Regions from separate parts of the Flintibacter porci genome, predicted to be linked through region 2. Evidence: riboswitches for the same ligand, from Rfam matches in the RefSeq annotation. Region 2 holds a riboswitch; the other holds the start of a gene.
What was found. Region 2 has a riboswitch for lysine ahead of asd (aspartate-semialdehyde dehydrogenase). Riboswitches for the same ligand answer to the same signal wherever they lie in the genome.
Positions count from the first base shown of each region.

Region 1: another riboswitch for lysine. It lies ahead of ACEVJL_RS07190 (Na+/H+ antiporter NhaC family protein); the one in region 2 lies ahead of asd (aspartate-semialdehyde dehydrogenase).

Region 1 is NZ_JBHEVB010000005.1:185,900-197,553, reverse strand. Features, by position in the region: gene ppk1 (polyphosphate kinase 1) at 1-852, shown strand, start outside; gene spoIVB (SpoIVB peptidase) at 1,078-2,184, shown strand; gene spo0A (sporulation transcription factor Spo0A) at 2,429-3,193, shown strand; gene ACEVJL_RS07220 (TIGR03905 family TSCPD domain-containing protein) at 3,430-3,681, shown strand; gene ACEVJL_RS07215 (MATE family efflux transporter) at 3,672-5,057, opposite strand; gene ACEVJL_RS07210 (GntR family transcriptional regulator) at 5,327-5,701, shown strand; gene ACEVJL_RS07205 (ABC transporter ATP-binding protein) at 5,704-6,564, shown strand; gene ACEVJL_RS07200 (ABC-2 transporter permease) at 6,561-7,208, shown strand; gene ACEVJL_RS07195 (hypothetical protein) at 7,293-7,475, shown strand; gene ACEVJL_RS07190 (Na+/H+ antiporter NhaC family protein) at 7,533-9,287, opposite strand; lysine riboswitch at 9,448-9,615, opposite strand; gene ACEVJL_RS07185 (PaaI family thioesterase) at 9,692-10,108, opposite strand; gene ACEVJL_RS07180 (hypothetical protein) at 10,242-10,856, shown strand; gene ACEVJL_RS07175 (alpha/beta hydrolase) at 10,932-11,654, shown strand, end outside.
Region 2 is NZ_JBHEVB010000002.1:9,230-20,883, forward strand. Features, by position in the region: gene scfB (thioether cross-link-forming SCIFF peptide maturase) at 1-1,176, opposite strand, end outside; gene scfA (six-cysteine ranthipeptide SCIFF) at 1,278-1,418, opposite strand; gene ACEVJL_RS01950 (TIGR04086 family membrane protein) at 1,484-1,909, opposite strand; gene yajC (preprotein translocase subunit YajC) at 1,984-2,262, opposite strand; gene tgt (tRNA guanosine(34) transglycosylase Tgt) at 2,376-3,515, opposite strand; gene queA (tRNA preQ1(34) S-adenosylmethionine ribosyltransferase-isomerase QueA) at 3,532-4,557, opposite strand; gene ACEVJL_RS01970 (SpoIID/LytB domain-containing protein) at 4,592-6,310, opposite strand; lysine riboswitch at 6,389-6,574, shown strand; gene asd (aspartate-semialdehyde dehydrogenase) at 6,755-7,843, shown strand; gene dapA (4-hydroxy-tetrahydrodipicolinate synthase) at 7,920-8,810, shown strand; gene dapB (4-hydroxy-tetrahydrodipicolinate reductase) at 8,821-9,576, shown strand; gene ACEVJL_RS01990 (helix-turn-helix domain-containing protein) at 10,169-10,753, shown strand; gene ACEVJL_RS01995 (tRNA threonylcarbamoyladenosine dehydratase) at 10,808-11,551, shown strand; gene ACEVJL_RS02000 (LysE/ArgO family amino acid transporter) at 11,608-11,654, opposite strand, start outside.

The sequences.
Region 1 (11,654 bases), on a different contig from region 2:
GCGGGCTGCACCATCCTCTACGGCACCGAGGGGTTCAAGGTCCACTCCAAGATCTGTCTCATTACCCGCCGGGAGCGCGGAAAGATCCAGTACATCACCCAGGTGGGTACCGGCAACTACAACGAAAAGACTGCCAAGCAGTACACCGACCTGTGCCTGATGACTGCCCGGCCCGAGCTGGGCGAGGACGCAGCTGTGCTCTTCCGGAACATGGCCATCGCCAACCTGAGCGGTGACTACAAGCAGCTGCTGGTCTCCCCCTTCCAGCTGCGGGACAAGGTGCTGGAGCTCATGGACCGGGAGATCAAAAAAGGTTCCGAGGGCTACATCTTCCTGAAACTCAATTCCATCACCGACCGCAAGCTCATCGACAAGCTGGCTGAGGCTTCTCAGGCCGGAGTGGAGGTAGTCATGAACGTGCGGGGCATCTGCTGCATCCGTCCCGGAATTCCCGGTCTCACCGACCACATCACCATCTTCTCCATTGTGGGCCGCTATCTGGAACACACCCGCATCTACCGGTTTGGCCGGGGAGACAACGCCGATCTGTTCATCTCCTCTGCCGACTTTATGACCCGGAACACGGAGCGCCGGGTGGAGGTGGCCTGCCCCGTGCTGGACCCCCAGGTGCGCCGCTCCATCTTCCATATCTGCGACGTGCTGGTATCCGACAACGTCAAGGCCCGCCAGCTTGGTCCCGACGGACAGTGGAGTCCCCGCAAGACCGGCGCCGCCCCCTGCTCCAGCCAGGATGTGTTCCTGGAGGAGGGTATGGGAACCACCTACCAGGAGCCCGCCGCCCATCCTGCCAAACGCAAGAAGGGTCTGCTGAGCCGTCTGTTCAAACGCTGAAGTCTTTCCTTTGCCTGCCGTGTCTGACACGGCAGGCTTTTTTTGTATTTTTTCCCGAAAAGGCAAAGACTTCCCCGGAAAAATCCACAATTCCCCGCCGGCTTTGCATTTGAAAAATCTGCCTTGGCAGCCTTGGAATCTCCGTCCTGTTTGCGCCGGGAAAAAACCGTCCATACTGTCTAAGGCGGCAAAGATGCCGCGCAAAATTGACATGGGGGTGAAATTTTGCAGGAAAAATCAAAACAAACGCCCGGACACCGGCGTCTGGGCGGCGGTGTGTGGACGGCGGCAGTCTGTCTGCTGCTGGTACTGACTCTGTCGGGGGACCGGGCTCTGGCCGCCCCAGCCTGGGACGCCGCCGCCTGCGCCGGCTCGGTGGAGATCGGCGACACGGTCATTCCCCTGGGCCGGGCGGTGGGTATCAAGCTCTTTTCTGACGGTGTGGTGGTTACCGGCTTGTCCGATGTGGAGTCCTCCGGCGGCACTGTGTCCCCCGGACGAACCGGCGGTCTGCGAGCAGGGGATGTGATCACCCACATCAACGGCCAGCAAGTCAGCACCATCGAGGGCGTCCAGGCCCTGCTGGCCCAGCAGCAGGGGCAGCCTCTCACCCTCCAGGTCCAGCGGGAGGATCAGTCTCTCCAGCTCAGCGTCCAACCGGCCCAAAACCAGGACGGCACCTATCAGCTAGGCGTGTGGCTGCGGGACTCCATGGCGGGCATCGGCACCCTTACCTTCTATGATCCTCAGTCCGGCGTGTTTGCCGCTCTGGGCCACGGGATCAGCGATGTGGACACGGCCATCCTCATGCCCCTGGAAACCGGGAGCATCATGAAGGCCACGGTGTCTGACGTCAAGAAGGGGTTAAGCGGTGAGCCGGGAGAGCTGCACGGCGTGTTTGATCTCCAGCATGACCTGGGCAACCTGTACGCCAACACCCAGCAGGGTATCTTCGGCACCCTGGATGACAAGGCGCTGGTGCAAAACGGCCAGGGCGTGGAGATCGCCTCCCGGGACCAGGTGCACACCGGCAAAGCTACCATTCTCTCCAATATTGCCGGCGACCAGGTGGAGGAGTATGAGATCGAGATTCTGACCCTCTATCCGGAGAGCAGCGGAGACACCCGCAACCTCATGATCCAGGTCACCGATCCCCGCCTGCTGGAAACGACCGGAGGAATTGTCCAGGGAATGTCTGGAAGTCCCATTCTCCAGGACGGGCGGCTTGTGGGCGCGGTCACCCACGTCCTCATCAACGAGCCCTCCCGGGGTTACGGAATTTTGGCAGAAAACATGGTAAAAACCGCCCAAAGCAGCGCAAAAGCCGCCTGACAGATTTGAAAAAGTACAGCCGCCCCGGATGGGAAACGACCCGATCCGGGGCGGTATTTTGGTTCTCTTTGTGCCGGTTTTTCCTGCAAACGTCGAACTTTGTCGAAAGATGTCGAACTTTTGTTTACCATTTTTTGGTAAAAATATCTTGCGCATACTGTCTGATTATGGTACATTTTATTTGACCGTTTCAGTGTGTGTAACGGTCAGAATGCCAGCCTTGCAAAGAAGGGAGTTTACATTCATGGAAGCAACCGTATCACTGTTGGTAGCGGACGCCAACGAGGAGTACCGGCATCAATTTATCGAGATGCTCCAGGCCGAACCGGACCTGCAGGTGGTGGGAGAGACCGGGGACGGACTGGTCCTGCTGGACCAGCTGAAGACACTGCGCCCTGACGTAGTGGTGATGGAGATCGTCCTGGGGGGCATCGACGGTATTGAGGTGCTGGAACGGCTGTCTCAGATGGAGCTGGACTACCGCCCCAAAATCCTGATTCTGTCCAGCTATGCCCGGGGCGGAATGGCTGACCTCGCCGCCTCTCTGGGGGCCGATCACTATATGTCCAAGCCCTGCCGGCCCAACGCCGTATGTCAGCGCATCCGCCAGCTAGCGGCTTTTGCCACGGTCCCTAGTAATTCACAGGAGTCAGCCCGCTCCTTGGAGGCCATGGTCACCTCCATTATCCACGAGGTGGGCGTACCCGCCCACATCAAGGGCTACCAGTATCTCCGGGAGGCCATCATTCTGGCAGTAGAGGATATGGACGTCATTAACGCGGTGACCAAGGTCCTCTATCCGGAAGTGGCCAAGCGCTTTGGCACCACTGCCTCCCGGGTGGAGCGTGCCATACGCCATGCCATCGAAGTGGCCTGGGACCGGGGCGACCTGGAAACCCTGCAAAAATACTTCGGCTACACTGTTTCAAACGTAAAAGGCAAACCCACCAATTCGGAATTCATTGCCATGATTGCCGACCGCCTTCAGCTTCAGCGCCGGGAAGGCTGATCGAAAACGACGGCGCTTACCCATAAGTATATCCCAACCCCCGTATCCTATGTAGTAGAAATGAGCAGAATCATGATAGTATCCCCTCCAGACGGACCTTTGAGCTGTATCTCTATGGTCCGTCTTTTTTTGCCCTTCTGGATTTTTCTGTCTCCATTTGCTATAATAAGACGAAAAGCGGCCCAGTCAGCCGGGCCGCTTTTTCCATTCCCATTGATACAAAAGGAGCGATATGTATGACTATTGAGTATACCCCCCGCGGGGTTTGTTCCCGTTTCTTCTCCATCAAGGTGGAGGACGGCATCATTCAGTCCGTACAGATCATCGGCGGGTGTGACGGCAATCTTCAGGGCATCTCCCGTCTGATTGAGGGCATGAAGGTGGAAGACGCCATCGCCCGCATGGAGGGCATCCGATGCGGCGGCAAACCCACCTCCTGTCCCGACCAGATCGCCAAGGCCCTGCGTACCGCACTGCCTCAGGCCTGAGTGGTCTTTTCCGGCTGTCCGTGGAGCAGCGCCTGCCGCTTGAGCCAGGGGATCTTCCGCCAGTAAAACAGCACCGTCACCACCGGCGGGATCAGGTCGGAGATGGGCTCGGCAAAGAAGATCGCCATAGCCCCAAAGGCGGCAGGAAGGATAAAGATGGCCACAAAATACACCAGCTTACGGAAGGCAGACAGGGGCAGGGAGTAGCGCATCATGCCCATCCCGGTCAGCCCGTCCACGATCACATACTGCACACCCAGGGGCACAATGCCCAGGGAGGTGATGCGGATGGCGGTGACTGCCAGGGCGGACACCTGTACATCGGGGGTGAAGATGCGGGTAAAGGGGGCGGCAAACAGCTGCCCCACCAGGCATAGCACCCCGGTGTACGCCACCGCGATGATCAGGATGTACTTCTGGGCCTCCAGGATACGCTTGGGCTGTCCCGCTCCCAGGTTGTAGCCCAGAATGGAGGCAGTCCCTCCTGTCATGCCGCCCAGAGGCATGGTGACCACCAGCATGAAGCTCTGGGAAATGGTGGCCGCCGCCACCAGCAGATCGCCCTGGCTCTCTCCGCCGTAGCGCTGGAGCAGGGCATTGAGGACAATGATCATCAGGTTATCCACCGCAATGATCAGGAAGGGCGTCAAACCGGTAAGCAAAATGCGGCCCATCAGCCATGGACGGTAACCGCCAAAGGAGATCCCCACCTGGGGTGCCGGTCCAAACAGGAAGTGGAGCACAAACAGACAGCTGCACAGCTGGCTGAGCACGGTGGCGATCGCCGCCCCCTTGACTCCCATCTTCAGCCCGAAGATAAACAGCGGGTCCAGCACGATGTTCATCACCGCGCCCAAAATCACCGACTGCATTCCCTTTTGGGCAAAGCCCTGGCAGATGACAAACTGGTTCATACCCGTGGACAGCAGTGCAAAGACGGTACCCGTCAGATACCAGGAGTAGTACTCCATGGCATAGGGCAGAGTCTCAGGGCTGGCGCCGAACAGCATCAGTGCAGGCCGGCGGGTGGCGTAAGCCACCCCCATCAGCGCCAGGGACATGACGATCAGCAGCAAAAAGGCGTTGCCCACGATCTGTTTGGCCTGCTCCCGCCGTCCTTCGCCCAGGCGGATGCTCACCAAGGGCGAGCCTCCTACACCCACCCAGAAGGCTACCGACCCCAGCATAGTCACAATGGGTCCGCACACCCCTGCGCCCGCCAGGGCCAGACTGCCCACCTCCGGGATATTTCCGATGTAAATTCGGTCCACCACGCTGTACAGCACGCTGACAAACTGGGCCAGCATGCTGGGAATGGCAATACGCAGCACCAGCGGGCGGATCGGATCGTTTCTCAGATCATTTTCCACTCTCATGCTCTATTTTCTCTCCCATTTCTCACACATTTTGCCGGTTTTCCGGCTGAGTAGCGGATATTATAGCACACTGTCCATAGACTGTAAAGCCGCCCGTCCATTCTTCCGGACCAGGGCGGAATTTTTTTGCCTTCCCCCCTTGACAGCCGTGTATATGGCATATATACTGTGCATATAGTATATATACACTATAACGGAAGGAAGGCCGCAAACTCCGTCCGACCCATGCGCAGGGCGGACAGGGGCGGGCGGTTTATATGGTGCGCCAAATGGATATCATTCTCAGCAACTCCAGTGGAAAACCCATCTACGAACAAATCTCGGACCAAGTGAAAAGTCAGATCCTGTCCGGCACGCTGGCGGAAGGGGACGCTCTGCCCTCCATGCGTCTGCTGGCCAAGGAGCTGCACATCTCGGTCATCACCACCAAGCGGGCCTATGAGGAGCTGGAACGGGAGGGGTTCTTACAGAACATTCCCGGAAAAGGCTGTTTTGTGGCCCCCCAAAACCGGGAACTGCTGCGGGAAGCCCAGCTGCGCCGGGTGGAGGAATTTCTCTCCCTGGCTGTGGACGAGGCCCGAAAGGGCGGCTTCACCCTGGAAGAGCTTACGGAAACGCTCAACATATTGTATCAAGGTGAATGATTATGACAAATAGTATTGAAATATCCGGCCTTTGCAAATCCTACGGCGACTTTGCCCTGGACCACATCGATCTGAAGCTCCCCGGCGGGTCCATCATGGGCCTCATCGGAGAAAACGGCGCTGGCAAGACCACCACCATCAAGTGCATCCTGAATCTGATCCGCCGGGACGCAGGCACCATCACTCTTATGGGCTATGACAACATCGCCCAGGAGCAGCAGGCCAAGTCAGAGGTGGGCGTGGTGCTGGACGAGTGCTACTTCCACGACACCCTGCGCCCCACAGACATCCACACCATTCTCTCCCGGGTCTATGAGAATTGGGATAAAGCGCTCTTTGCCTCCTGCCTGAACAAGTTTCAGCTGCCCGAGGGCAAATATGTCAAGGAGTTCTCCCGGGGCATGAAGATGAAGTTGTCCCTGGCCGCCGCACTGGCCCACCACCCCAAGCTGCTGATTCTGGACGAGGCCACTGCCGGACTGGACCCGGTGGTGCGGGATGAGATCCTGGACGAGTTTCTCAACTTTATCCAGGACGAGGAGCACTCCATTCTCATCTCCAGCCACATCACCAGCGACCTGGAGAAGGTTGCCGACTACATCACCTATCTCCACCAGGGGAAGGTGGTCCTCTCGGAGGCCAAAGACGTGATTCAGGACAGCTACGGCCGCCTGGGCTGTACCGCCGCCGACCTGCTGACCGTTGATTCCAAGGACCTGGTTCGGGTGCGGAAGGGCTCCTACGGCTGCGAGGCTCTGGTGAGTGACCGGGCCGCCTTCCGTAAAAAATACACCCAGCTGATGGTGGAGCCCATCTCCCTGGAGGATATCATGCTCTTCATTGGAAAGGGGGAGTCAGTATGACCGGCCTCATCGTCAAGGATTTTCTGGTCATGCGGAAATCCATCAAAACTTACATTCTGTTTCTGCTGTTTTATTTTGTCATGGCGGCCTTAGGGATTTTTCCGATCTCATTCATCACCGCCATGGTACAGATCATCATTATGATGCTGCCCCTGAGTGCCTTCTCCTATGATGAGCTGTCCAAGTGGGACCGGTACGCCTTCTCTCTGCCTCTGAGCCGCCGGGCTGTGGCGGGTGCCCGCTACCTCTTCGCTCTGATCCTCACCCTGTTTGCCGCCCTGTTCGGCCTGGTGACCTGCCTGATCTTGTCCCTGGCTTTTCATGACTCCAAGCTGGTGGAAAACTGCATGACGGTCATGGTCTCTCTGGGCCTGGGCCTTCTCTATTGCGACATCTTACTTCCCCTGACCTATAAGCTGGGACCAGAGCGCGCCCGGCCCTACTTCTACCTGGTCATCTTCCTGCCCATCATTCTTCTGGTCGGAGCCTCTAAACTTGGGCTGCTGGATGGGCTCTCCTTCCTGGAACAGATCCCCGAAGCCTCCGCCATCGCATTTGTTCTTCTGCTTCCCTTCCTGCCTCTGCTGGGGATGGGTGTGTCCTATCTCATCTCCTGCCGCATCCTGGAACACAAAGAGTTTTAAGGGGCCCGCTGGTTTTCCCTTGCACCCCGCTCCCCCTTCGTGCTACAATGTGAGTAGAGATATTTGGGAGAGGAAGTGTGTTCTATGACCGCTCATCAGGCCATCAAGGAACTCAAGCAAGTCCGGCAGTACTGCACCGCCAGCGCCATCCCCGCTATCGACTACGCCATCCAGGTGCTTCAGGGCCTGGCCGAGCGTGAGAAGAAGCTGGAGGAGGAAAAGAAGCACCAGCCCTGCGGCCCTGCCGCCGAGAAAATCCCCGATTAACCAACAAAAGGCCCCATCCTTTCGGATGGGGCCTTTCCTTATTCTATGGAATATTTCTTAGTCCTCCACACCGTCGCCGTGGGTACGCATGAAGAACAGGAAGCCCAGCACCAGCACAACGCCCACAGGCAGAGCCAGCAGACCGGGAGCGCCGAAGTGGATCAGCAGACCGGCCAGCACATAGCTGAAGCAGGAGATCGCGGCACAGGCGGTGGCATAGGGCAGCTGAGTCGCCACGTGGTTGACGTGGTCACACTGCGCACCGGCAGAGGCCATAATGGTGGTGTCGGAGATGGGGGAGCAGTGGTCGCCGCACACAGCACCGGCCATGCAGGCGGACACACAGACCACACCCATGGGGTCGTTCAGGGGGAAGATGGCCAGGGTGATGGGGATCAGGATGCCGAAGGTGCCCCAGCTGGTGCCGGTGGCAAAGGCCAGCAGGCAGCCGATGACGAACACGATGGCGGGCAGGAACAGAGCAAAGCCCTTGGCATACTCATTGACCACATACTCCACGAAGGCGGTGGCACCCAGGGAGTCGGTCATGGCCTTCAGAGACCAGGCAAAGGTCAGGATCATGATGGCGGGCACCATGGCCTTGAAGCCCTCGGGGATGCAGCCCATCATGTCACGGAAGGACATAGAGCGGCGGATGGAGTAGAAAATCAGGGTGAAAATGAGGCCGAAGGCGGAGCCCAGCATCAGGCCAACCGAGGCATCAGAGTTGGAGAAGGCGTCCACAAAGGTGGTGCCGGAGAAGAAGCCGCCGGAGTAGATCATACCGATCACGCAGCAGACCACCAGCACAATGATGGGCAGCACCAGGTCAATGACCTTGCCCTTGCTGTCGTCGGCGTCCTCCTCGATGAGGCCAGCATAGGGGTTGGAGCCGGAGAACAGGTCGCCGGTCTTGATCGCGTTGCGCTCATACTTGAGCATGGGGCCAAACTCCACCTTCATAACCACCATGGAGATCATCATCACGATGGTCAGCAGAGCGTAGAAGTTATAGGGGATGGCCTTGATGAACAGAGCCAGGCCCTGGCCGTCCTCCACGAAGCCGGAGACTGCGGCGGCCCAGGAGCTGATGGGGGCGATGATACACACGGGGGCAGCGGTGGCGTCGATGAGGTAGGCCAGCTTCACGCGGGAGACGTTGTGCTTGTCGGTGATGGGACGCATCACGGAACCCACGGTGAGGCAGTTGAAGTAGTCATCGATGAAGATGAGCACACCCAGCAGAATGGCGGCCAGCTGCGCGCCCACACGGCTCTTGATGTTCTCGGAGGCCCAGCGTCCGAAGGCGGCGGAGCCGCCCGCCTTGTTCATCAGGCACACCATGGAACCCAGGATGACCAGGAAGATCAGGATGCCCACGTTGTAGCTGTCGGACAGCACGGAAGCGATGCCGTCCTCAAAGACGTGAAGGACGGTGCCCTCGAAGGAGAAGTTGGAGTAAAGCAGGCCGCCCACCAGGATACCGATAAACAGAGAGGAGTAAACCTCCTTGGTGATCAGAGCCAGGGCAATGGCGATGACAGGGGGCAGCAGGGCAAAAGCGGTAGCGTAGAAGTTGCTGGCCGCGGGGACCACACCTTCGCCGCCGCAGGTGGCGCACACGTTGGTCCCTTCACAGACAGCGCAGGCGGGGTCGGTGCCGTAGCACTCCATGCAGATGCCGTAGCCCTGGCAGGCAGAGCACTCCACGGTGGGGCGGCTTCCGCCCTCTCCGGCGGCAAAGGCCACGCTCATCAGGGTCAGAACCAGGATCAGTGCCAGCACGATCCGGCCCAACCAGCGTCGGTTCATTCTCATAGTTCTCATTTCCCTCCAAAAATTAGTTCCACCGGGACGACCAACACACACGACATCTCTCCCGGTGCGCTTGCGCAACAAAAAACCATGAACGCGAAGCGCGCCCATGGCAAAACCGGATGTCCCCTTTCCGCAGAAAACCGCGGCAAGAGGACCTCTGGATAGCGCTCCACAAAAGTGACAGTCCGCAGGATCTTATCCCGCGGCCCAGGTCCGCCGCCCAGGCAGGCGGTGGGGACCTTCGGCGGTTCACCCTCTCCTCCGGAACGGCTGCCTGGCCTTGTCCCGGAGTACGCATGAGAACCGCGCCTCTATCCCTTTTATTTGATTGGGTGTATCCTACCATGCTCCAGGGGGAATGTCAAGGCTGATTCCCGTTTTTCCCCCAGAATTCCCGTTTATTTGGGCACTTTCTCCATCATGAAAAAGGTAAATGTGCCGGTGACCACCAGTTTGCCCTGATCGTTGTACAGCTCCACCTGGATGACCGACAGGGTGCGTCCCTCCTTTTTCGGGGTGGCGATGCAGGTGATGCGCTTGCCGCTGGCCGGACGGAGAAACTCCATGCTGCTGCCGGCGGTGACACAGCGCCGTCCGGTGGCACAGGCACAGCTGCCTCCCACCGTGTCCGCCAGGGTGGCCAGCGCTCCGCCGTGAACCATGCCATGGGGGTTGATGCTGTCCGGTCCAACCTCCAGCACGCCCTCTGCCCGGCCGGGCTCCACTTTGGTGACGTAGATCCCGTTCTCATAGGAGAACTGATGGGGCTGATTGACCACGCTGGAGATAGGTTGAATTTTTTCTAAGGGTTCCATGGAACTTCCTCCTGAAATTTGCTCAAATTGACACCATATTAGCACAAACCGGCCCGCCCGGCAAGGCTGCGTTTCCCTTTTCCCTTCCACGGCATAGGATGGGGAGAAATCCCACATGTTTGGAGGCAGAACCATGAAGCAGAAAACACCCGGGCTCACGCTGGAGCCCTTTGACCAGGACACCTTCCAGAGGGTGTGGCGCAGAGTCATGCCGGACCAGGATCTGAGCCCCATCCAGCCCACCGTCCCCGCCTTCTCCCCTGACTCTCCCGGCACGCCGGAGACCCCCACACCCCCAGTCTCGCCCTGTCCCCCCCAGACCTCCCCGCCTGCCTGTCTGTGCCCGGATTCCGAGAGCTACGCCCCCTGTCTGGAACAGCTGATGGAGGACACCTGTGCCCTCTCCCGGGCCTATCAGAGCACCGCCCGGCGCTGCGGCGGGCGCACCGCCCGACTGCTCAGCAGTCTCCTACCCAGCCTGGGTCAGGACCACCGGCGGCTGTGCGCGGCCTATTTTCTCATCACCGGGGAGCGCTACACCCCCGCCTCTCAGGCCGTTCCCCTGTCCGGAGCCGCTCCCTGGCAGCTGCGCAGTCTCTTTTTGCTGGAGCAGCAGAGGGCCGCCAAGTTGTCCGACTACGCCGCAGGCACTTCGGGCGACCCCTGCCTGCGGGAGCTGTTCCGGGAGCTGGAGCACGCCGCCCGACTGCGTGCAGGGCGCATCCGCGCACTGTTGGAGCAGTTGTGACGCACCTTGACTACCCTTCTTTCCCTGGGGTAAACTAAGGAAAACAGGCCCTCGGGCCGGAAAGAGGGTAGCAACATGGCACAGCTGCGGGAGTTTACCTATCCGTCCAGCGACGGCGTCCACACCATCCACGCCCAGGAGTGGGTCCCCCAGGGCCCGCTCCGTGGCGTGGTGCAAATCGTCCACGGAGTTGCGGAGCATATAGGCCGCTATGAGGGGGCTGCCGCTTTTCTGGCAGAGCACGGCTATCTGGTGTGCGGCGAGGACCACCTGGGCCACGGCAAGACTGCCGGTCCGGGCGAGGAGGGCTTTTTCGGGGAGAAGGACGGCTGGTCCATGGTGACCCGTGACGTGGCCGCCCTGCGCAAGCTCCAAGGGGAGAAGTACCCGGATCAGCCCTACTTCCTTCTGGGCCACTCCATGGGTTCCTTCCTTACCCGCACCTACCTCATCAACTACCCCGGCACCCTCACCGGGGTCATCCTGTCCGGCACCGGACAGGAGAGCGCTCCCCTGGTTGCCCTGGGCAAGTGGCTGGCCGGGATGGAGCGCCGCCGCCTAGGTCACCGGGGGATCAGCCCCCTGGTGGACAAGCTATCTTTGGGGGCCTACAACCGGAAATTCGCCCCCAACCGCACCGGGGCTGACTGGATCTCCCGGGATGAGGCCCAGGTGGATGCCTACCTGGCCGATCCCTACTGCCAGTATCAGTCCACCGTGTCCATGTTTGAGGCCATGATGGGCGGCCTTCAGTATATCGCAAAAAAGGAGAACCTGGCCCGTATGGACCCCAGCACC
Region 2 (11,654 bases):
GTTCTGGTCGGCAAACTTGCCGGAGATCTCCATGTTGAAGGAGCCGTCATACACGCTGCCCATGCGGTACTCCTCCTTCCCCACGAACTGGTGACAGGGGTAGATGTCTCCGTCGGGGGTGATGGCAACATATTCACAGCCCGCACCGCAGCCGCGCAGCCGCTTGATAACACAGGGGCCCTGCTTGAGATCCACGTTAAAGTGGAAGAAGTTCACGTCCTTACGGCCCATGAGCTCTCCAGCCAGCTTCTCATACTCCGCCTTGACCTGGGGCAGATCCTCCTCCTTGATGGCGAAGGGATCGTCCAGGGGACCGCTGGCAGGTTCCACCGACACGCTGCGGAAGCCCAGAGAGGCCAGGTGCTTGACATCCTCGCCAAAGTCCAGGTTCTCCCGGGTAAAGGTGCCACGGGCGTAGTAGTCCTTGGTGCCCCGGCCAGCCACCAGCTTCTGGAACTTGGGCACGATGACCTCATAGCTTCCCTTTCCGTTGACGGTGGGACGCATGTGGTCGTTGACGCCGGGACGGCCGTCCAGAGAGAGGACCACATTGGACATCTCCCGGTTGATGTACTCGATGTTCTCGTCGTTCAGGAGCACGCCGTTGGTGGTAATGGTGAAGCGGAACACCTTGTCGTGCTCCTTCTCCAGGGACCGGGCGTACTCTACGGTCTTCTTCACGGTGTCCATGGCCATGAGAGGCTCGCCGCCGAAGAAGTCCACCTCGATGTTGCGCCGCTTGCCGGACTTGGCCACCACCCAGTCAATGGCACGCTTGGCGGTCTCAAAGTCCATGATCTTCCGGCCGGTGCCGAAGTCGCCGGTGGAGGCAAAGCAGTACTTACACCGCAGGTTGCAGTCGTGGGACACGTGCAGGCACAGAGCCTTCACCACCGCCTGCCGAGGCAGCGCCATGGCCTTGTCCGCATCAATGTAGTCGTCGCTGGAGAACAGCAGGCCCTGCTCTTGCAGGCCGCGCAGCTCCTCCCACAGCTCGTCCAGCTCCTGGGGATCATACTGAGACAGCTGATCCTTCAGCTCCTGGGGACACTTCTCCCCCATGGGCCCCTCTACCTTGGAGAGCAGGTCGTAGCCCATACGGTCCAGCACATGGACCGCGCCGCTGTTTACATCCGCCGCCAGGTATTGGCCCAGGGCGGTAAAGGTATGTACCATGATCCAAAATCCTTTCTATGGCCGCCCCTCCCCTCCTCACGGGGCTCAGGGCATAAAAAGGGGCAGGCCAAACGCCTGCCCCTTTCAGGCCGCTTTTTATATTACTGGTTCTCGCACTTCTGGTTGGCCACAGTGCAGGAAGTCTTGCAGGCGGACTGGCAAGAGGTCTGGCACTCGCCGCAGCCGCCCTTGGCAGCGCTGGCCTTCAGAGTAGCGCCATTGAGAGTCTGAATGTGTTTCATTGGAATCTCCTCCTAAATCTTATAGGTTTGAAGACATTATACCATACCTTGAATCACATTTCAATCTATCTTTTCCGTTTTTTCCTGGGCCGTCCTCCCAGCACTCCGGCAATGGCCCCTCCGCAGCAGCATGCAACCAGAATAGGCACCCCGCCGTTGGACAGGGACGCCTCCTCGTAGAGGAGAAATCCCGCCGTCAGCAGCAGCAAGAACAGGATGACTCCCACCCCCAGGCCAGCCAGCAGTGTGCCCCGCTCCAGGCGACGCACCGCCAACAGACCGCCGGCCAGGCTGCTCACCACACAGATGGCCAGCACGCCCCGGCCCATCAGCTTCTCCCCTACCACGCCGCCGGACACCAGCAGTGCGCACACCAGCAATCCCAGTGCCGCCGTTGCCGCCGCCAGAGCACCGCCTTTGAGCAGGCGGCACATGGTGCTCAGCCATACCGCCATGGGATCCTCCCGCTTCTTTTCCCGTTTTCCAGCCATAGTAAAACCCTCCCCGCGTTCTTCCTTGGTGGAAGACTATGCGGGGAGGGTCAGCTTTATGCTATGGTGAGTGCTCAGCGGGTAGCCTGAGTGCTCTGGCCGTTCTTGGTGGAGACGGCCCACTTGGTGATCTCGATGCGCACGCGGTCAGCGCCGGTCTCGAAGACAACGGTGTTCTCCTTTACCGCGCAGATGGTGCCGGTCATGCCGCCGATGGTGGTGATCTCATCGCCCACCGCCAGAGAGTTGCGCAGGTTCTCAGCTTCCTTCTTCCGCTTGTTCTCGGGGCGGATCATGAAAAAGTACAGCATGCCGAACATGAGCACCAGCATTAAGATCCAACTGTAATTCATATTGTTCCCTCCAAAATCTTGCTCTTCCAAGCAGGTTCGCTTGACGCGTTATGTGTCATTATAGCGGATTTGCCCTGGGTTGACAAGTCCTTTTCCCAATTTTGCCCGGTTTTTTACCCCTCCTGGCAGGGACGGTCCAGCATGCCGGAGTAAGTGGCCCGGAACTCTTCAAAGGTGCCGTTGTCCAGGCTGTCCCGGATGCGCTGCATGAGCTCATTGTAGAAGTGCAGGTTGTGCAGCACCGCCAGGCGCATGGCCAGCATCTCCCCCGCCGTCACCAGATGGCGCAGGTAGGCCCGGGAGAAGTGCTGGCAGGCAGGACAGGTGCAGGTCTCGTCAATGGGGCGGGTGTCCAGCTTATACTTCTCGTTTTTGATGTTGATGGTGCCCTTCCAGGTATAGAGCTTACCGTGGCGGGCGTTGCGGGCAGGCATGACGCAGTCGAAGAAGTCCACACCCCGGGCCACCGCCTCAATAATGTTGGAGGGGGTACCCACGCCCATGAGATAGCGGGGCTTGTCCTTTGGCATGTGGGGCTCCACGGCGTCGATGATGTCGTACATCACCTGGGTGGGCTCTCCCACCGCCAGGCCGCCGATGGCGTAGCCGTCGCAGTCCAGCTTGGCGATGTCCTCCATGTGCCGGATACGCAGGTCGGGGTAGGTGCCGCCCTGGTTGATGCCGAAGAGCATCTGGCCAGGATTGACGCAGTCAGGCTGCTCATTGAGCCGCTTGTGCTCGATGACGCACCGCTCCAGCCACCGGGTGGTGCGGGCAATGGAGCGCTCCACGTACTCCCGGGGAGCGGGGTTCTCAATGCACTCGTCAAAGGCCATGGCGATGTCGCTGCCCAGGTTGGACTGGATCTGCATGGACTCCTCAGGGCCCATGAAAATCTTCCGCCCGTCGATGTGGGAGGAGAAATGGACGCCCTCCTCCTTGATCTTCCGCAGAGAGGCCAGGGAAAACACCTGGAAGCCGCCGCTGTCGGTGAGCATAGGGCCATCCCAGTCCATAAACTTGTGAAGTCCCCCCAGCTCCTTGACCACCTTATCGCCGGGGCGCAGGTGGAGGTGATAGGTATTGGACAGCTCGATCTGACAGCCGATATCCTTCAGGTCGTGGGCGGATACCGCCCCCTTGATGGCTCCCTGGGTGCCTACGTTCATGAACACCGGGGTCTGGGCCGTGCCGTGAGGGCAGGTAAACACGCCCCGGCGGGCGCGGCCCTCCTGCTTGATTACTTCAAACACAAAAAAACTCCTTTATTTATGAGATAAACATGGCATCGCCGAAGGAGAAGAAACGGTAGCGCTCCCGCACCGCCTCCTCATAGGCCGCCAGCACGTGCTCCCGGCCTGCCAGAGCGGACACCAGCATAATAAGGGTGGACTCAGGCAGGTGGAAGTTGGTGATGAGAGCATCCAGCACCTTGAAGCGGTAGCCCGGATAGATGAAGATGTTGGTCCAGCCGGAACGCTCGGTCATGGTGCCATCCTCGGCGGCAAAGGACTCGATGGTACGGCAGGAGGTGGTGCCCACACAGATGACCCGACCGCCGTTTTTCTTCGTCTCATTGATGACGTCCGCCGTCTCCTGGGAGATCATACAGTACTCCGAGTGCATCTCGTGGTCCTGGATGTCCTCTGCCTTCACGGGGCGGAAGGTTCCAAGGCCCACATGGAGGGTAACGTAGCACACCTTGACACCCATCTCCTGGACTTTTTTCAGCAGTTCCGGGGTAAAATGGAGCCCGGCAGTGGGGGCAGCGGCGGAGCCTACCACCTTTGAGTAGACCGTCTGATACCGCTCGTTGTCCTGAAGCTCCGCCTTGATGTAGGGCGGCAGAGGCATCTTGCCCAGCCGTTCCAGAATTTCAAGGAAAATGCCCTCATAGTGAAAGCGGACCAGGCGCTTGCCGTCGTCCAGTTCCTTTTCGATGGTGGCGGTGAGCTCCTGCCCGTCGCCGAAGATCACCTGGGCGCCAGGTTTCAGTTTACGTCCCGGACGCACCAAGCACTCCCAGCACTTGTCCCCCTTGTCTACCAGCAGCAGCACCTCGCACACACCGCCGGTGGGACGGTGGCCGATGAGTCGGGCTGGAATAACCCGGGAGTTGTTGAGCACCAGACAGTCCCCCGGGCGGAGGAACTGGGGCAGCTCATAGAAATGATGGTGCTCCACTGCCCCGGTGTGCTTGTCCAGGGTGAGAAGCCGGGAGGCGTCCCGCCGCTCCAGAGGGGTCTGGGCGATGAGCTCCTCGGGCAGGTAAAAGTCAAAATCTGAGGTCTTCAATGTGGTATTCGCCTTTCTCTCTAGTCTAATATTCTTATTTCACGGTGGTACCGGGAAAATAGAAGGTAATAATCTCGTCGTAAGTAAAGCCTCGCTTGGCCATGGCGTAGGCGCCCCACTGGCTCATGCCGATCTGGTGGCCGTTGCCGCTGCCCTCAAAGACGTAGCTGCTGCCGGTAACATGGACCACGTTGACCTCTGTCACGCTGGAGCCGCCGCCGGAGGACGAGGTGACCGAGTCCACGCTGCCGCTGCCAGAGATGGCATACAGGTCCTCCCGGTCGGTCTTCCCCACCGTGCCGCTGCCGCTGATGACGTAGTAGCTGTCCTGCTCGGGCAGAGACCCGGAGCCATTCACCGGCAGGGAACCGTCAGAGGTCCCTCCACTTCCGCTGCCGGAACTGTTGACCTGGAAGCGGATGGAGCTGATGCCGAAGGTACTGCGCATGTTGGTTGGCTTAAAGGTGTTGCTCTGCCCGTTGGCGTAGTTCACCTTGACGGCAATCACGTTGCCCAGATCGGAGTAGGTGAGGTCCAGGGAGGCCACCGAAGTGCCGGTACCATACCCTTTGGATTGCAGGCGCTGGGTCAGGGTCGATGTGGTGTAGGACACCGTCCAGGAGGAGTACGGATTCATGGAGGCGGTGTCGGCCTCATAGGGGTCCTTCACGCCGCACAGATAGGGGTAGGTGCTCAGAGAAGAGCCCCACACATTATACACACTCTCGCTGGCTCCGCCGTGGCTGGCAGAGTAGAAGGTCTCGATCACCTTGCCGTTGTACTTGGCATACACCCCGGAGGTCTCCTCTACCGCCCGGGCGGCGTTGGAGTTATAGGTACTTCCGCCGCCGTAGCCGTAGTAGACCTGGCAGTCGGTGCCGTTGCAGATGTCAAAATGGTAGCTGCTGTGGTGGTTGAGGGAGTTGTAGGCATAGCTGCGGGCACACACGGCCTGGGCTTTCATCGCCTCCAGAGGCCAGCTGTCGCTCATCTCATAGGGCACAACTCCAATGAGGTAGTCCTCCATGTCCACGATGTTCACCACGGTGAGATTTCCCCCGTTTACCCGCTCATAGCGGAACCCGCCGGGGTAGCGGTAACCCTTGAACCAGGTGCGGGTCTCCCCTGCTCCGGTGACGTCGGGCATGATGCCAAGGGCCGTGGAGGAACCGCCGTCAAACTGGAACAGGATCTTCGCTTTGCCGGTCTGGGTCACGTTGACGGCATAGGAGCTGGTGCCCACCACGGTGCCGCCCAGACTGCTGGCCCGGCTTTCGGCCTCCGCCTTGGTCTCATAGGCGCCCACCCGGACCTGATACGCTCCGTCGATCCAGGCCACAAAACCGTCGGAGTAGTCCGACGCTTCGGAATAGGCGGCATTGTAGCTGTTATAGGATCCCGGCATCTGTACATGGTAGCAGCCAATCAGCTCTCCCCCGTTGTCAGAGGTGGAGTAGCTGGTGCCGCTGACCCAGATATTCTGGACCTTGACCATGGTCAGCTTGGTAACGCTGGAGCTGGTACGGCCCAGCTCCACAAAGTCCAGATCGCTGTCGTAATATCCAAAGCGGTACCCGGAGCCGTAGCCGGTGTTATTCTCCAGGTTGGCGCTGACCAGGGCATTGCTGCCGTAGGCGAGCCCCACCCGCAGGGTGAGTTCATCGTTCCGGGCGGCCCGGGCGGGGGCCGCCATCGGCACCGCCACGGCCACGGCCAGAACCACTGCGGCAAGTTGCATAAATATTCTTTTCATGGTAAACCCCATTTCTCTAATTCTTCCCATGCGCTCCCTTGACACCCACCAGGAAAGATGGTAGGATAAATTCAAATTCTGCAAGATAGAGGCGCGGCTGACATGAGTAAGCGTGGCTAGGGAGCCGGTTCCCGTCTGAGCCATGTCCAAAGGGAAGGCCGCCGAAGGGTCCCTTCTGCCGGAGGAAGGGGGCTCTGGTCGCTTGGTTAACAGCCCTGTGACTGTCATCTGGGCGGGCTGCCCAGGTGGAGCGCTGTCTGCTTTTGTGAATATTTTGCCGGCTGCGGTGCGTCCAAACCACAGTCGTCATTATAGTACAAAATCAGCCGCTTGAAAAGCCGCTGATTTATTTTTTTACCCGGGCCAATATCTGGGCAGGATCCAATTCATTTATCTTACGCGCGGGACATAGAATACCCTGTGCTGTTGTGGAGGTAGAATGCTATGAAAAAGTATAAAGTAGGTATCATCGGCGGAACCGGCATGGTGGGCCAGCGGTTTGTCACCCTGATGGAGAACCATCCCTGGTTCCAGCTCACTGCCATCGCCGCCTCTCCCCGCTCTGCCGGTCAGCGCTACGAGGACGCCGTAGCCAACCGCTGGGCCATGAAGACCCCCATCCCCGCCGAGGCCAAGGACATCGTGGTGATGGACGCCGCCGCTGATGTGGAGAAGATCGCCGGCATGGTGGACTTCGTGTTCTGCGCCGTGGATATGAAGAAGGACGAGATCCGCGCCCTGGAGGAACGCTACGCCAAGGCCGAGTGCCCCGTGGTGTCCAACAACTCCGCCCACCGCTGGACCGACGACGTGCCCATGGTGGTGCCCGAGATGAACCCCCAGCACCTGGAGGTCATCGCTTCTCAGCGTCAGCGTCTGGGCACCAAGCGCGGCTTCATTGCTGTAAAGTCCAACTGCTCCATCCAGTCCTACGCCCCCGCCCTGCACCCCCTGCTGAAGTACGGCATCGACAAGGTGCTGGTGTGCACCTACCAGGCCATCTCCGGTGCGGGCAAGACCTTCGAGCGCTGGCCCGAGATGGTGGATAACCTGATCCCCTACATCGGCGGCGAGGAAGAGAAGAGTGAGCAGGAGCCCCTGAAGGTGTGGGGCAAGGTGGAAGGCGGCAAGATCGTCAAGGCCGAGGGTCCCGCCATCACCGCTCAGTGCCTGCGCGTGCCTGTGTCCGACGGCCACACCGCCGCCGTGTTTGTCTCCTTCAAGGAGGGCTGCAAGCCCACCATCGAGCAGATCAAGGCCGACTGGGCTGCCTTCCAGGGCCGCGCTCAGGAGCTGCAGCTCCCCTCCGCTCCCAAGCAGTTCCTGCACTACTTCGAGGAGCCCGACCGTCCCCAGGCCAAGCTGGACCGGGAACTGGAGGGCGGCATGGCCATCTCCCTGGGCCGTCTGCGTGAGGACACCCAGTACGACTACAAGTTCGTGGGTCTGAGCCACAACACCCTGCGCGGCGCTGCCGGCGGTGCGGTCCTTCTGGCCGAGCTGCTGTGCGCTGAGGGCTACATGGATCGCTGAGAAACTGTCTTCATCCGGAGGGGAGAGGTCCTCTCCCCTCCCTTCTTATATTTTAACCAGAAAGGGTTGTGATTTTATGAGGACTCCCGTATTCACCGGCTCCTGCGTCGCCATCGCCACCCCCTTCGACGCCAACGGGACCATCAACTACGACGCTTTCGGACGCCTCATTGAGGCCCAGATCGCCGGCGGTGTAGACGCTATCTGTGTCTGCGGCACCACCGGTGAGTCGGCCACGATGACCATCCGGGAGCATATTGCCGCGGTGGACTACTGCGTGGAAAAGGTCAACCACCGGGTCAAGGTCATCGCCGGCGCGGGTTCCAACGACACCTCCGCCGCCGTCTACCTTTCCCTCCACGCCCAGGATTCCGGCGCTGACGCTCTGCTCCACGTCACTCCCTATTATAATAAGTGTACCCAGGCCGGTCTGGTCAAGCACTACGAGTACATCGCCGACCGTGTGGAGCTGCCCATCATCCTCTACAACGTGCCCAGCCGCACCGGCGTGTCCTTCACTGCCGAGTCCTACAAGATTCTCTCCGAGAATCCCAAGATCAACGGCGTCAAGGAGGCCAGCGGCAACTTCTCCCTTCTGGCCCACACCCGCCACATCTGCCCCGACGACTTCTACGTCTGGTCGGGCAACGACGACCAGGTTGTACCCATGATGGCCCTGGGCGCCAAGGGCGTTATCTCCGTGGTGTCCAATATCGCCCCCGAGCTGATGGTGAAGATGAGCCACCTGTGCCTGGAGAACGACTTCGAGGCCGCCTCCAAGCTGCAGATTGAGTACATGGATCTTATTGATGCCCTGTTCTGCGAGGTCAACCCCATCCCCGTCAAGGAAGCCCTGAACATGATGGGCATGGAGGCCGGCCCGGTGCGTCTGCCCCTGTGCGAGATGGCCGAGAAGAACAAGGCTGTGCTGAAGGCCGCCATGGAGCGGGCTGGATTGCTGAAGTAAGGAGCCTGCCATGCTGAAGATAATCATTTCCGGCTGCAACGGACATATGGGCCGGGTCGTAGAGTCCCTGTGCGCCGCCGATTCTCAGGTTGAGGTGGTCGCCGGCTTTGACGTGCTGGGCTCCAACGACGGAGACTTCCCCGTTTATTCCTCCCCCGCTCAGTTTACCGGCAAGGCAGACGCCGTTATCGACTTCTCTTCCCCCGCCGCCCTGGATGGTCTGCTGGATTTCGCCCAGGCCACCGGCACCCCCCTGGTGCTGGCCACCACCGGCTACACCCCGGAGCAGGTGGCTCAGATCGGCGCCGCTGCTCAGAAGGTACCCATTTTCCGCTCTGCCAACATGTCCCTTGGCATCAATGTGCTGCTGGAGCTGGTGAAGAAGGCCGCCTCTGTACTGGGCGACAGCTACGACATTGAGATCGTGGAGCGGCACCACCGCCGCAAGGTGGACGCCCCTTCCGGCACCGCTCTGATGATCGCCGATGCCGCCGCCAGCAGCTGCGGCCACGAGACGGAGTACGTCTTTGAACGCCACAGCGTGCGCCATCCCCGGGATAAGAAGGAGATCGGCATCTCCGCGGTTCGCGGCGGTACTATCGTGGGCGAGCACGAGATCATCTTTGCCGGCCACGACGAGATCATGGAGATCAAGCACACCGCCCTGTCCCGCGATATCTTCGCCCAGGGCGCGGTGGAAGCCGCCAAGTTTATGTCTACGGTTCAGGCGCCTGGTCTGTATGACATGAGCCAGCTTGTGAAGTAATTCCCCTTTGCTATTATTGAACGGTCATGGTTTCTGCCATGGCCGTTCTTCTATGTAGAGACGGTTCCTCCCTGCGGGGCGGCCTACTTTGCCCCCGGCGGCAAAGTAGGCAAAACGCCGCCGGGGATGGCTCCGATGAGCGCCTTCGCGTAGCGGGCGCTCAAAGTCGCCTTCCCTACCCCCTCTGGCCCTTCGGGCCATCTCCCCCTGACAGGGGGAGTCGGCCCCGGACCCCTGTTTACGGAGGATACCTTCCTGTAGCCCTGGCAATCTCATCCGGCGCGCAAAAAATGATCCCTGGTCCCTTTTGCCTCGGGCCACTGGGCTCTGCCTGGTCTGAAATTTGATTTCCAACTGCGCTGTACGAACCCCGCCTGGTTCAGTGGAGCCAGGGTAACGTACAGGCGAGGGGTGGAGCTTTTCCTACACATCCTTTGCCTACGGGCGAGAGGCAAAGCGAAGCTTTGCAGAAAGCTTTTTTGCCTACTTTTTTCTCGAAAAAAGTAGGTAAACGGGGCGTCGGTTGGCAAACAGGCTATTCTCTGGTATGCTGTGTGAGACGGACAAATTTCATTACCTGGAGGAAACCTATATGGACTATGAAAAAATCGGTGCTCTGATCCGAAGCCTTCGCACCCAGCAGGGCCTGACCCAGCGGGAACTGGCCCAGCAGCTGACGGTGAGTGACAAGGCGGTGTCCAAGTGGGAGCGCGGCCAGGGCTGTCCGGACGTCTCCCTGCTCCCCAGCCTGGCCCAGATTCTGGGTGTGGAGGTGGAGGGCCTGCTGGCCGGGGAGCTCCTGGAAAATGAACAAACCGGAGGAACCATGAAAAACCTGAACTTTTATGTCTGCCCCACCTGCGGCAACATCCTTACCTCTGCCGTGGGCGCGGCTGTCACCTGCTGCGGCAAGAAGCTCGCCCCTCTGGAGGCCGTGAAAGCACCCGAGGAAGCGCGCCTCAATGTAGAGCTTATCGAGAACGACTACTTCGTCTCCTCCTCCCACCCCATGACCAAGGAGCACTACGTCTCCTTCGTCGCCCTGGTAACAGGAGACACCCTGATCCTGCGGCGGCTCTACCCGGAGTGGGACCTGCAAACCCGCCTGCCCCGAATCGGCCATGGGAAGCTCTTTTGGTACTGCGTCCAGCACGGCCTGCACTACCAGCTGGTGTAACCGGCCTATGTGTGGTATACTAAGAAAACCACATCATTTGTAAGGAGTTTTTCTATGGCAGACCAGTTTTCCCGTACCCGCCTTTTGGTTGGAGACGAGCCTCTCGCCCGTCTGGCCGCCGCCAAAGTAGCGGTGTTTGGCGTAGGCGGTGTTGGCGGATTTTGTATTGAGGCTCTAGCACGCGCAGGCGTAGGCACTTTACACCTCTATGACGACGACACCGTCTCTGAGAGCAACTTAAACCGCCAGATTGTCGCCCTCCACTCCACCATCGGCCAGCCCAAGGCAGAGGTGATGGCCCGGCGGATACTGGACATCAACCCCGCCTGCCAAGTGGAAGTATTCCGGATGTTTTACCTGCCGGAAAACGCCGATCAGGTGGATCTGAGCCAGTATGACTACGTGGTGGATTGCATCGATACCGTGGCGGCCAAGCTGGATTTAGCGGAAAGGTGTACCACTTTACAAGTTCCAATTCTCAGTGCAATGGGCTCGGGCAACAAACTGGACCCCACCGCCTTCCGTGTCACCGACCTGAGTAAGACCCAGGGCTGTCCCTTGGCCCGGGTCATGCGCAAGGAGCTGCGGAAACGGGGCATCACCCACCTGAAGGTAGTCTACTCTACGGAGGAACCCCTCACTCCTCTCCAGCCCGCCGAGGAGGAAGCTCCCGCCGGAACAGACACCCGGCCTCGCTCCACCGCCCGCCGGGCCACCCCCGGCTCCATTTCCTTCGTCCCCGCTGCCGCCGGACTGGTGGCGGCCAGCGCAGTCATTCGGGATCTGGGCGGGTTTTAAGGCAGAAATTTTTCGATAAAAAGAGTGCTGCGACCGAAAAGCCGCAGCACTCTTTTTTATAGAAGCTGAATGAAATTCCACATCAGCTTACATCCGTAGAAAA